One region of the Streptomyces sp. NPDC059875 genome, then DNA from elsewhere that is predicted to be linked to it. Evidence: riboswitches for the same ligand, from Rfam matches in the RefSeq annotation. Region 1 holds a riboswitch; the other holds the start of a gene.
What was found. Region 1 has a riboswitch for cobalamin ahead of ACFV9D_RS16800 (ABC transporter substrate-binding protein). Riboswitches for the same ligand answer to the same signal wherever they lie in the genome.

Region 2: linked by a shared signal. The riboswitch ahead of cobN (cobaltochelatase subunit CobN) and the one ahead of ACFV9D_RS16800 (ABC transporter substrate-binding protein) in region 1 are both predicted to bind cobalamin.

Annotation. Positions count from the first base shown of each region.
Region 1 covers NZ_JBHWJZ010000012.1:31,195-37,023, reverse strand. Annotated here, with positions in the region: gene ACFV9D_RS16810 (ABC transporter ATP-binding protein) at 1-21, opposite strand, end outside; gene ACFV9D_RS16805 (FecCD family ABC transporter permease) at 18-1,013, opposite strand; gene ACFV9D_RS16800 (ABC transporter substrate-binding protein) at 1,270-2,241, opposite strand; adenosylcobalamin (AdoCbl) riboswitch at 2,250-2,400, opposite strand; gene ACFV9D_RS16795 (HD domain-containing protein) at 2,407-3,045, opposite strand; gene ACFV9D_RS16790 (Mov34/MPN/PAD-1 family protein) at 3,274-3,699, opposite strand; gene ACFV9D_RS16785 (amino acid permease) at 3,776-5,227, opposite strand; gene ACFV9D_RS16780 (DUF2017 domain-containing protein) at 5,529-5,829, opposite strand, start outside.
Region 2 covers NZ_JBHWJZ010000014.1:91,573-97,401, forward strand. Annotated here, with positions in the region: gene ACFV9D_RS18960 (helix-turn-helix domain-containing protein) at 1-9, shown strand, start outside; gene ACFV9D_RS18965 (precorrin-2 C(20)-methyltransferase) at 1-1,465, opposite strand, end outside; gene ACFV9D_RS18970 (precorrin-8X methylmutase) at 1,462-2,097, opposite strand; gene ACFV9D_RS18975 (cobalamin biosynthesis protein CobG) at 2,112-3,476, opposite strand; cobalamin riboswitch at 3,542-3,681, shown strand; gene cobN (cobaltochelatase subunit CobN) at 3,718-5,829, shown strand, end outside.

The DNA of each region.
Region 1 (5,829 bases):
CTCGGTGCGCAGCTCGGTCATACCGGGCTCCCTTCCGCGCGGCGGCGCATGAGCCAGAGGAAGAACGGGCCGCCGGTCAGGGCGGTGAGGACGCCGACGGGGATGTCCTGGGGTGCGGCGACGGTGCGGGCGGCCAGGTCGGCCAGGATCAGGGCGAGCGCCCCGCCGAGCGCGGCGACCGGCAGCAGGCGGCGGTGCGGGGCGCCGACGGCCATGCGGGCGGCGTGCGGGACCATCAGGCCGACGAAGCCGACGGCTCCGCTGACCGCGACCATGACGGCGGTGACCAGGGACGCGAGGACGAAGACGGCGGCGCGGAAGCGGGCCGTGTCCAGGCCGAGGACGGTCGCGCCCTCCTCGCCGACGAGGAGCAGGTCGAGCGGGCGGGCGAGGGTGACCAGGACCGCGGTGCCGAGGGCGACGGCGGCCGTGGGCAGGGCGAGGGCGTCCCAGCGGGCGCTGCCGAGGCCGCCGAGGGACCAGAACATCGCCTCCTGGAAGTGCTCGGGGCGCCGGGAGAGGACGAGGAACAGGGTGGTCAGCGCGGACAGGATGTACGAGACGGCGACGCCGGCGAGGACGAGCCGGGCGCCGGTCATCGTGGAGCCGCTGCGGGCGAGGGCGTAGACGAGGACCAGGGCGAGCAGGGCGCCGGCGAAGGCCCCGGCGGGCATGGCGACGGTGGAGGTGACGCCGCCGCCGATGCCGAGGACCAGGACGAGGACGGCGCCCGTCGACGCGCCGGAGGAGATCCCGAGCAGGAAGGGGTCGGCGAGGCGGTTGCGGACGAGGGCCTGGAGGACGGCGCCGACGACGGCGAGTCCGGCGCCGACGACCGCGCCGAGCAGGACGCGGGGCAGCCGGACGTCGAGGACGATCGTGCGGTACGGGGAGGGCGCGGCGCGGCCGGTGAGGATCTCGACGACGTCGCCCACGGGTATCCGTACCGACCCGAGGGCGACCCCGGCGACGACGGCGACCGCGAGGGCGACGAGAAGCCCGCCGAGGACCAGGGCGTACCGGCCGGGGCCGGGCCGCGCGGGGCCGAGCCGTCCGTAGCGGCGGCCTCCGGGCGCCGGGCCGGAGGCAGTGCCGGTCGGCGCCGGGCCGGAGGCAGTGCCGGTCGGCGCCGGGCCGGAGGCAGTGCCGGTCGGCGCCGGGCCGGAGGCAGTGTCGGCGCCGGGCCGGACGCGGTGCCCGCCGGGCCCGGGCCGGACGCGGTGCCCGCCGGGCCCGGGTCCGGCGCCGCCGCAGGTGGCGTCGCGGCCGTCACCGCGTCGGGTGGAGCTGGGCGGCCAGCTTCTCGATCGCCGCCGGGACGCGTACGCCGAGGACCGCGTCCGACAGGGGCATGACGGCAAAGCGCCGGTTCTTGATCGCCGGGACGTCCTTGAGGGCCGGGTCGTCCAGGAGGCGCTGCTTCTTCTGTTCGACGGTCGTCGAGCCGTAGTCGTAGATGACGACGACGTCCGGCTTGCGGGCGACGACCTGCTCCCAGGTCGCGTCGCCGAAGGTCCTGTCGAGGTCGGCGAAGACGTTGCGCCCGCCGGCGCGGGTGATCAGCTCGTTGCCGATGCCCTTGCCTCCGGCGGTGAACGCCGTCTTGTCGCCGCTGTCGTAGACGAAGACCGACACCGGGGCGATCCCGTCCAGCTTCTTCTCGGTCGCCGCGACGGTCCTCTTCGCCTCGGCCGTCCATCGCGCACCGCGGTCGGGGACGCCGAAGGTCCGGCCGACCTCGTCGACCTCCCGGTAGAGGTCGGCGAGGGAGGACGCGCCGGAGGGGCAGTACTCCATGCTCAGGCGGCTGTTGACGCCCGCCGCCTTCAAGTCGTCCCGGCTGCGCCCGGCCTTGGCGTCGAAGGCGCTGGCGTAGCCCCCGTGGACGAAGTCGGGGTCGGCGGCGAGCAGGGCCTCCTTGGAGGGGTACTCCTTCGCAAGGACCGGCACCGCGTCGTACGCCTTCTTGTACGCGGGCAGGATCCGGTCGTCCAGGTAGGCGGTGCCGGCCAGGGACTTCTCCAGGCCGAGGGCGAGCATGACCTCGGTGACGTGCTGGTTCATGGTGACGGCCCGCTCGGGCGGGGCCTGGTAGGTCGTCCTCACACCGCAGTTGGTGACGGTGTACGGGAATCCCGGCGCGGCTTTCGCCGCGGGGGCCCGGTCCGAGGGGGCCGAGCAGGCGGCGAGGAGCGGGACGAGGGCGGCGGCGGGCAGCAGGGTACGGCGGCGCCAGGTCATGACGGACGAGCCTCCTCCGGGGATTTCCACGTCCCCAGTCGGTGGTGAGAGGCGGCAGGTCAGTTCCTGGCTTCCGACGCCCGAGGGCGCTGGTCACAGTGGCGGGACCGTGCCGGATTCGCACCGGCTTCCTGGGTCCTGCCGCCCGGATGTCCGGTCAGTGTCTCATTCGGGCCAGGCGGAGCCCCGGATGGTCTCCACGAAGTCGCCGGGGGTGAAACCGGGCACGTGGTGGCGGAGGACGTCCGCCTTCACATTGCCGAAGGTGGTGTCCGGCTTGGGTGCGATGCCGTCGGTGAACGCCCGCAGGATGCGGCGCTTGAAGTCGGGGCGCGGGTGCAGGGCGACGATCGCGTCCCGGTCCTCGGGGGCGACGACGGCCGGGTCGTCGTATCCGATACCGAGGACGTCGTACTCGACGCCCGCCGTCACGAGCGCGACCTCGGGCTCCATGAACTCCGGGACGCCGGGGGTGGTGTGCAGCGCGATCGCGGTCCAGACGCGCCGCACGGCGTCTTCGCCGGCTCCGTGCGCGCGCAGGAAGCGTGCGGCCTCCTCGGCTCCGTCGACCTCGAAGCGGCGGCCGCTGCCGTGGTGGGCCTCGCCGAGGCCGAGGTCGTGGAACATCGCGCCGACGTAGAGGAGTTCGGGGTCGAAGTCGAGGCCGCGGGCGCGGCCCTGGAGGGCGCCGAAGAGGTGGACGCGGCGGGAGTGGTGGTAGATCAGCTCGCCGGCGGTGTCGCGGACGAGTTCGGTGGCGGCGGTGGCGAGCCTTCTGTCGGGAATCAAGGTGATCGGGTCCATGGGTCGAGCCTTCCTGGTGCGGGGCAGGGCCCGCCATGTCCCTGGGGACAGTCGTCCCACAGAATCGGACACATGACTCACTCGGTGGTGGTGCTCGCTTTCGACGGTGTCCGGCTGCTCGACGTCTCCGCGCCGCTGGAGGTGTTCACGACGGCGGGGGCGGAGGGCGTTCGCCCGGCATTTCGGGGTCACGCCCTCCGCGTACCTGGCCCGGTTCAGGACCACCCGCTACGCGTAGGCCTCGACGACCTTCACGTCCTCCTCGGTCACGACGCCTTCGACGATCGTGTAGGAGCGGAACTGGAAGGGGCCTGCGCCGTCGGTGTCGGCGGTGGAGACCAGGACGTAGTGGGCGCCGGGCTCGTTGGCGTACGAGATGTCGGTGCGGGACGGGTAGGCCTCGGTGGCGGTGTGCGAGTGGTAGATGATCACGGGTTCCTCGTCCCGGTCGTCCATCTCGCGGTAGAGCTTCAGAAGGTCGGCGGAGTCGAACTCGTAGAACGTGGGCGAGCGCGCGGCGTTCAGCATCGGGATGAACCGCTCGGGGCGGCCGCTGCCGGCCGGGCCCGCGACCACGCCGCAGGCCTCGTCGGGGTGGTCCGCGCGGGAGTGTTCCACGATCTGGTCGTACAGGGCCCGGGTGATGGTCAGCATGTCCGACAGGATAAGCAAAGGGGCCGTCCCGTACCGAGGAGTGGTACGGGACGGCCCGAATGCCGAGACGAGCGAGTCAGGAGCGCTTGGCGAAGGCCGCGCCCTCCGGGTTGCGCGCCTTCAGGACCAGGTACGCGACACCGAGGATCAGGGCCCACAGCGGCGCGCAGTACAGCGAGATCCGCGCGTCCTTGTCGATGCCCATCATCACGATGACCATGCCGATGAAGGCGAGCGAGAAGAGGCTGAACCAGATGCCGCCCGGCGCCTTGAACGGCGACTGGGGCAGCTCGCCGCGGTCGGCCTTGAGGCGGAAGCGGACCTGGCAGACCAGGATCATGATCCAGGCCCACATGCCGGAGATGGTGGCGAAGGAGACGACGTAGTTGAAGGCGTCGCCGGGCCACTGGTAGTTGATCCAGACGCCGACCATCATCAGCCCGGCCGAGAACGAGGTGCCGACCAGCGGCAGGCCGTTCTTGGTGAGCTTGGTGAAGAACTTGGGGCCCTGGCCGTTGAGCGCGAGGTCGCGCAGCATGCGGCCGGTGGAGTACATGCCCGAGTTGCAGGAGGAGAGCGCGGCGGTCAGGACGACGAAGTTCACGATCGCGGCGCCGACGCCGAGGCCCATCTTCTCGAAGGCCGCGACGAACGGGGAGACGCCCGGCTGGAAGTGGGTCCACGGGACGACCGAGAGGATCATGATCAGCGCGCCGACGTAGAAGACGGCGATGCGCCACGGAACGGTGTTGATGGCCTTGGGCAGGACGGTCTTCGGGTCCTTGGACTCGCCCGCCGTCACACCGACCAGCTCGACCGCGAGGAAGGCGAACATGACCATCTGCAGGGTCATCAGGGTGGAGCCGATGCCCTTGGGGAAGAAGCCGCCCTCGGACCACAGCAGGGTCATCGAGGCGGTGTCACCGGCGTCGGAGAAGCCGATGGTGAGGATGCCGGCGCAGATCAGGATCATGCCGACGATCGCGGTGACCTTGACCATCGAGAACCAGAACTCGAGCTCGCCGAAGAGCTTGACGGAGATCAGGTTCGCGAGGAACAGGACGACCGTGAAGATCAGGGCGAAGACCCATTGCGGCTGATTGAGGATGCCGTCCGCGTTCTTGGTCCAGTACTGCATGTACTCGGACGCCGCGGTCACCTCGGTGATGCCGGTGACGACCCAGAAGAGCCAGTACGTCCAGCCGGTCACGAAGCCCGCGAAGGGGCCGATGAACTCGCGTGCGTACTCCGAGAAGGAGCCGGACACGGGGCGGTACATGAGGAGCTCGCCGAGCGCCCGCATGATGAAGAAGATGACGAGGCCCGCGATGGCGTACGCGAGGATCAGGCTGGGTCCCGCCTTGGAGATGCCCTTGCCCGCGCCCAGGAAGAGGCCGGTGCCGATGGCGCCGCCGATCGCGATCATCTGGATCTGGCGGGCGCCGAGTGCCCGGTGGTAACCCTCGCCGTCGGCGGAGTCCGCGGCCTCACTGCCGTCGTGCTGCTTGTCGACCTGCACTGAGGTCATGGTGGTGCGCCTTTCTCCATGCTGACCCGCGCCGACTGCGTCTGGCTGCGGATCAGGTCCTGATCCCCCCGGATATGGATGGAGTGCTACCGGCGGTCAGCCGGTCAAAGCGCCCCCGGGAACAGGGGTGGCGTCCCCGGGCGGTCGTGAAGATTTATCACGGGGGAAACAGTGATCGAGGAGGGTCTATGTGGCGCACGCCACATGAAAAAGGGGGCAAAAGCCACTCAAGAGGACCAGTAAGAACACTTTGGTGACGTATTCGTTATCCGGATTTGAGTGTCCGCTGAGCGAACGGCGCTCAATCGCCGGGCATCAGGGTCTCGACGAGCGACTCCTGGAGCGCGCCGAGCCACAGATACGCCATCACCATCGGCTTGCGCGGATCGGAGTCCGGCAGCCGGTAGAGGTCCCCGCTCTCGTCCTCGTCGGTGACCTCGAGACGGGTCCCGATGGTGAGCCGGAGGTCGTTGAGCGCGCCGAGCCAGGCCCGGGACTCGTCGGCGGTGAGCTTGAGGATCGCGCCGCCCTCACCGGACGAGACGAGCGCGTCCAGGCTGCGGATCACCGCGAGGGCGTCCTCGCGCTTGCGCGCCCGCAGG
Region 2 (5,829 bases), on a different contig from region 1:
TCCACGTGATGGTCCGGCCGTCGGCCCGCTCCACCGCCCGGGTCTGCGAGGACCCGATCAGCAGCAACGTCCGCATGTCGACCTCGCTCGGCTCCAGCGTCTTCAGCGTCACCACCCGCACCGACTGCTCCGGGCCGCCCACGTCCCGTGCCACGACCACCGGCGTCTCGGGCGAGCGCAGTTCGAGGAGCAGGTCGCGGGCGGCCGCCACCTGGTGCGTACGGGACTTCGACCCCGGGTTGTAGAGCGCCAGGACCAGGTCCGCCTCCGCCGCCGCCCGCAGCCGGGTCGCGATGACGTCCCAGGGCTTGAGGCGGTCGGAGAGCGAGATGGTCGCGTAGTCGTGGCCCAGAGGCGCCCCCGCCGCGGCCGCCGCCGCGTTCGCGGCCGTCACGCCCGGGAGGACCCGTACGGGAACGTCCGCGTACCGCTCCTCCGACGCCACCTCCAGGACCGCCGTCGCCATGGCGAACACGCCCGGGTCGCCGCCCGAGACGACCGCGACGCGGCGGCCGCGCCGGGCCAGGTCGAGGGCGAACTCGGCGCGCTCGGACTCGACCTTGTTGTCCGAGCCGTGCCGGCGCTGGCCGGGGCGCAGCGCCGGAACCCGGTCGAGATAGGTGGTGTAGCCGACGAGGTCGTCGGCGTTGACGAGCGCGCCGCGCGACTCCGGCGTCAGCCAGGGCGCGCCCGCCGGGCCGGTGCCGACGACGACGACCTCGCCCCACTCGCGTACCGGAGCCTGCTGGTCGATACGGGAGGGCAGCACGGCCACGGAGAAGTACGGGACGGTCTCCGGGTCGACCTCGGCGAGTTCGGAGGTCCGCTCGCCGGCCATGAACGCCCGCTCCACGTACTGCGCGTCCTCGAGCCGGCCCGCCCGCTCCAGGGCGCGCCGCACGGTCGGGAACGTGCGGCCCAGCTTCATCACGACCGCCGAGTCCGTGCCCGCGAGCCGGGCCGTCAGTTCGTCCTCCGGCAGCGTGCCGGGGATGATCGTCAGGACCTCCTCCGCCTCGCACAGCGGCTCGCCGAGCCGGGCGGCGGCCGCGCTGACCGAGGTGACACCGGGGATGACGGTGGTGTCGTAGCGGTGCGCGAGCCGCTTGTGCATGTGCTGGTACGAGCCGTAGAAGAGCGGGTCGCCCTCGGCGAGCACGGCCACCGTGCGGCCGGCGTCCAGGTGGGCGGCGAGGCGGGCCGCCGCCTCCTCGTAGAAGTCGTCGAGCGCGCCCCGGTAGCCGCCGGGGTGGTCCGTGGTCTCCACCGTGAGCGGGTACATCAGCCGCTCTTCGATGTGGTCCTCGCGGAGGTGCTCGGCCGCTATCGAGCGGGCGATGGAACGGCCGTGGCGCGCCGAGTGGTACGCGACGACGTCGGCGGACTCGATGGCCCTGACGGCCGCGACCGTCATCAGGTTCGGGTCGCCGGGCCCGAGGCCGACCCCGTACAGCTTGCCGCTCATGCCTGGATCTCCGCTTCCGTCGCGATGGCGTTGATGGCGGCGGCGGTCATCGCGCTGCCACCGCGCCGGCCGCGTACGACGAGGTAGTCGAGGCCGAGCGTCTGGGCCGCCAGGGCGTCCTTGGACTCGGCGGCGCCGATGAACCCGACCGGGATGCCGAGGACGGCCGCCGGTCGGGGCGCGCCCTTGGCGATCATCTCCAGGAGGTGGAAGAGCGCGGTGGGCGCGTTGCCGATGGCGACGACGGAGCCTTCGAGGCGGTCGCGCCACAGCTCCATGGCGGCGGCACTGCGGGTGGTGCCGAGGTCGGCGGCGAGGCCGGGCACGGAGGGGTCGGAGAGGGTGCAGACCACGTCGTTGTCGGCGGGCAGCCGCTTGCGGGTGACGCCGCTCGCGACCATCTGCGCGTCGCAGAGGATCGGCGCGCCGGCGCGCAGGGCGGCGCGGGCGCGGGAGACGACCTGGGGGGAGTAGGCGATATCGCGTACGAGGTCGGTCATGCCGCAGGCGTGGATCATCCGCACCGCGACCTGGGCGACGTCGGCGGGCAGGCCCGCCAGATCCGCCTCGGCGCGGATCGTGGCAAAGGACTGGCGGTAGATCTCCGCGCCGTCCTTCTCGTAGTCGAACATCCTGTTGCTCTCGCTCATCTCGTGTGTGTTGACGGGCCGCGGGCCGCTGCGACTGCGGAGGGGAGGTCTGTACGGGGAGTGGGGCGCCCGTCCACGAGGTAGGCGTCCTCGCCGGTGGCGACGACGTCGACCCAGGTGCCGTGGGCGCCCTGCGGGTGGCCGCAGCGGCGCTCGCAGCCGGAGAAGTGGACCGGCAGCCCGCCGTCGCCCGGGGTGGCGTCCGCCCGGACGTCGGCGAGGGACTTCGCGCAGCCGGGCCGGCCGGTGCAGGCGCCGACGCCGGTCCAGGGGTCGGCGGGGCGGGTGATCAGCCCGGCGGCCGCGAGCGCCTCGCGCCGCTCCTCGGCGGCGGCGCGGCCGCCGAATCCGGTCACGACGGCTCCGCGCCAGGGGGTGAGCCGGAGTTCCCCGGCCGCGTCGGGCGCGAGGGCGCGCAGTTGGGCGGCGGTCAGCCGCCCGAGCGGCACGCCGACGCAGACCGCCCACCGGCCGTCGTGCCCGACGACGCCGGGCAGGGGCCCGGCGGAGGGGGTGTGCGGGGCTCGCCCGGCGACCGACTGTGCGGCGACGGGCGAGCGGTTGATGGACTGTGCGGGTTCGGGCGAGCGGTCGATGGACTGTGCGGCGACGCACGCTCGGCGCAAGGCCGCGGCCACGTCGGGCTCCACGCCCTCGGGGAGCTCCCGCACCCGCCAGGCTCCGTTCCCGGCCGCCCGCGCGGCTTCGAGGAAGGCGTCGGCGGCGGCGAGCGCGGCGCCGGGGGCGTCGGTGGCGGCGACCCGGAAGAACTGGGCGCCGACGCGCAGGAGCGCCGTGGCCCCGTCCGTACCCTCGCCGTCCGCCGAGGACGCCGCTGCGAGCAAGGTCACATCTCCGCCGAGGCCGGCCACATCCCCACGGCCGTCGTCCAGGACGAAGAGGAAACGGCCGGAAAGGGCCGCCGTCCACTCCCGCGCGCATAGCAGCGCGTCCAGCTCGCGCGCCCACAACTGCACGTCTCCGCTGCCGAGTCCGTCCAGTCCGGCGGCCGGCGAGGCCACCACGTTCCGGATCCGCTCGTGGGTCGCGGAGGGCAGCAGGCCGGCTTCCGCGAGCAGCTCCGCCAGCTCGGCTCCGCAGCCCTCTCCGAGGCCGCGCAGCTCCACGTTCCCCCGGGAGGTGACACTGACCCGTCCGTCGCCCAGGGCCTCCGCCGCAGACGCCAGAACCTCGACCTGATGAGACGTCAACAGGCCTGCGGGCAGGCGCAGTCGGGCCAGGCGGCCGTCGTCGGCGGAGTGCAGTCGGAGCGCCCCGGGGCAGGCGTCGCCACGGTCCCGTATGAGAGGTTCGCCCCGGTCGGGCGGGATGGGTGGGGTGGGCGGCATGGCGGCGAGCATACCGACGTGAATCCGGCTGACCACCGGGTGTGATCCGGCCAACCCCCCGGCCCGCGGGGCACAGGATCTACTATGCAGAACGGCATGGGGTCCCAGGACCCCGGGGAGGAAGCCCGGTGAGAATCCGGCGCGGTCCCGCCACTGTGAGCCAGGTCGCACCAGCGACCCGGTGAGTCAGGAACTCCTGCCGTCCACACGACCACCCGGGGCGCGGACAACCCCGAGGAAGGCCTGCGCACGCATGCGAATTCTGTTGCTGTCGCACTCCGACACCGACCTGCTCAGCGCTCGCGCGGCCGGCGGACCCGTCGAGTACCGGTTCGCCAACCCCTCCCGCCTCGCTCTGGACGACCTTCCCGGGCTTCTGGACGGCGCCGACCTCGTTCTCGTACGCCTCCTCGGCGGCCTGCGGGCCTGGGAGGACGGCCTGGACGCGCTGCGTGCCACGGGCCGTCCGCTGGTCGTGCTCTCCGGCGAACAGGCCCCCGACGCCCAGCTCATGGAGGCGTCCACCGTCCCCGTCGGCGTCGCGACCGAGGCCCACGCCTATCTCGCGCACGGCGGCCCCGCCAACCTGGAGCAGCTGGCCCGTTTCCTCTCCGACACCGTGCTGCTCACCGGCCACGGCTTCGAGGCCCCGGCCGCCGCGCCGACCTGGGGTCCGCTGGAGCGCGAGCCGCGCGTCACGGACGGCCCCGTCGTCGCCGTGCTCTACTACCGCGCCCACCACATGAGCGGGAACACCGCCTTCATCGGCTCGCTCTGCGAGGCGATCGAGGACGCCGGCGCCCGCGCGCTGCCGCTGTACGTCGCCTCCCTGCGCGCCCCCGAGCCGGAGCTGCTCGACCGCCTTCGCGAGACCGACGCGATCGTCACCACCGTCCTCGCGGCCGGCGGCACCAAGCCCGCCGAGGCCCAGGCCGGCGGCGACGAGGAGGCCTGGGACGCGGGCGCGCTCGCCGCCCTCGACGTACCGATCCTGCAGGCGCTCTGCCTCACCGGCTCGCGCGCGGCCTGGGAGGAGAACGACGAGGGGCTGTCCCCGCTGGACGCCGCCAGCCAGGTCGCCGTCCCTGAGTTCGACGGCCGGCTCATCACCGTCCCGTTCTCCTTCAAGGAGATCGACGAGGACGGCCTGCCGGCCTACGTAGCCGACACCGAGCGCGCGGCCCGCGTCGCCGGGATCGCCGTCCGCCACGCCCGCCTGCGGCACATCCCGAACGCCGAGAAGAAGCTGGCCCTGGTCCTCTCCGCGTACCCGACCAAGCACTCCCGGATCGGCAACGCGGTCGGCCTGGACACCCCCGCCTCCGCCGTCGCGCTGCTGCGTCGGCTGCGCGAGGAGGGCTACGATTTCGGCCCGGTCGAGGACATCCCCGGCCTGGTGTCGGGCGACGGCGACGAGCTGATCTACGCCCTGATCGAGGCCGGCGGCCACGACCAGGACTGGCTCACCGAGGAGCAGCTGGCGAAGAACCCCGTCCGCATCCCGGCCGCCGACTACAAGCGCTGGTACGAGCAGCTCCCGGCCGAGCTGCGGGAGTCCGTCGAGGAGCACTGGGGCCCGGCGCCCGGCGAGATGTTCCTGGACCGGTCCCGCAACCCCGAGGGCGACATCGTCCTCGCCGCCCTGCGGCGCGGGAACCTGCTGATCCTCATCCAGCCGCCGCGCGGCTTCGGCGAGAACCCGATCGCGATCTACCACGACCCCGATCTCCCGCCGTCCCACCACTACCTGGCCGCCTACCGCTGGATCGCGGCGCGCGCCGAGGACGGCGGCTTCGGTGCGGACGCGATGGTCCACCTGGGCAAGCACGGCAACCTGGAGTGGCTGCCCGGCAAGAACGCCGGCCTGTCCGCTGCCTGTGGCCCGGACGCGGCGCTCGGTGACATCCCCCTGATCTACCCGTTCCTGGTCAACGACCCGGGCGAGGGCACGCAGGCCAAGCGGCGCGTGCACGCCACGCTCGTCGACCACCTGGTGCCGCCGATGGCGCGCGCCGACTCGTACGGCGACATCGCGCGTCTGGAGCAGCTGCTCGACGAGTACGCGCAGATCTCCTCCATGGACCCGTCCAAGCTGCCCGCGATCCGCGCGCAGATCTGGACGCTGATCCAGGCGGCGAAGCTCGACCACGACCTGGGGATGGAGGACCGCCCCGAGGACGACGGCTTCGACGACTTCCTGCTGCACGTCGACGGCTGGCTGTGCGAGGTCAAGGACGCGCAGATCAGGGACGGTCTGCATGTGCTCGGCGGGGCTCCGACCGGTCCCGAGCGCGTGAACCTGGTCCTCTCGATCCTGCGCGCCCGCCAGATCTGGGGCGGTACGCAGGCCCTGCCGGGTCTGCGC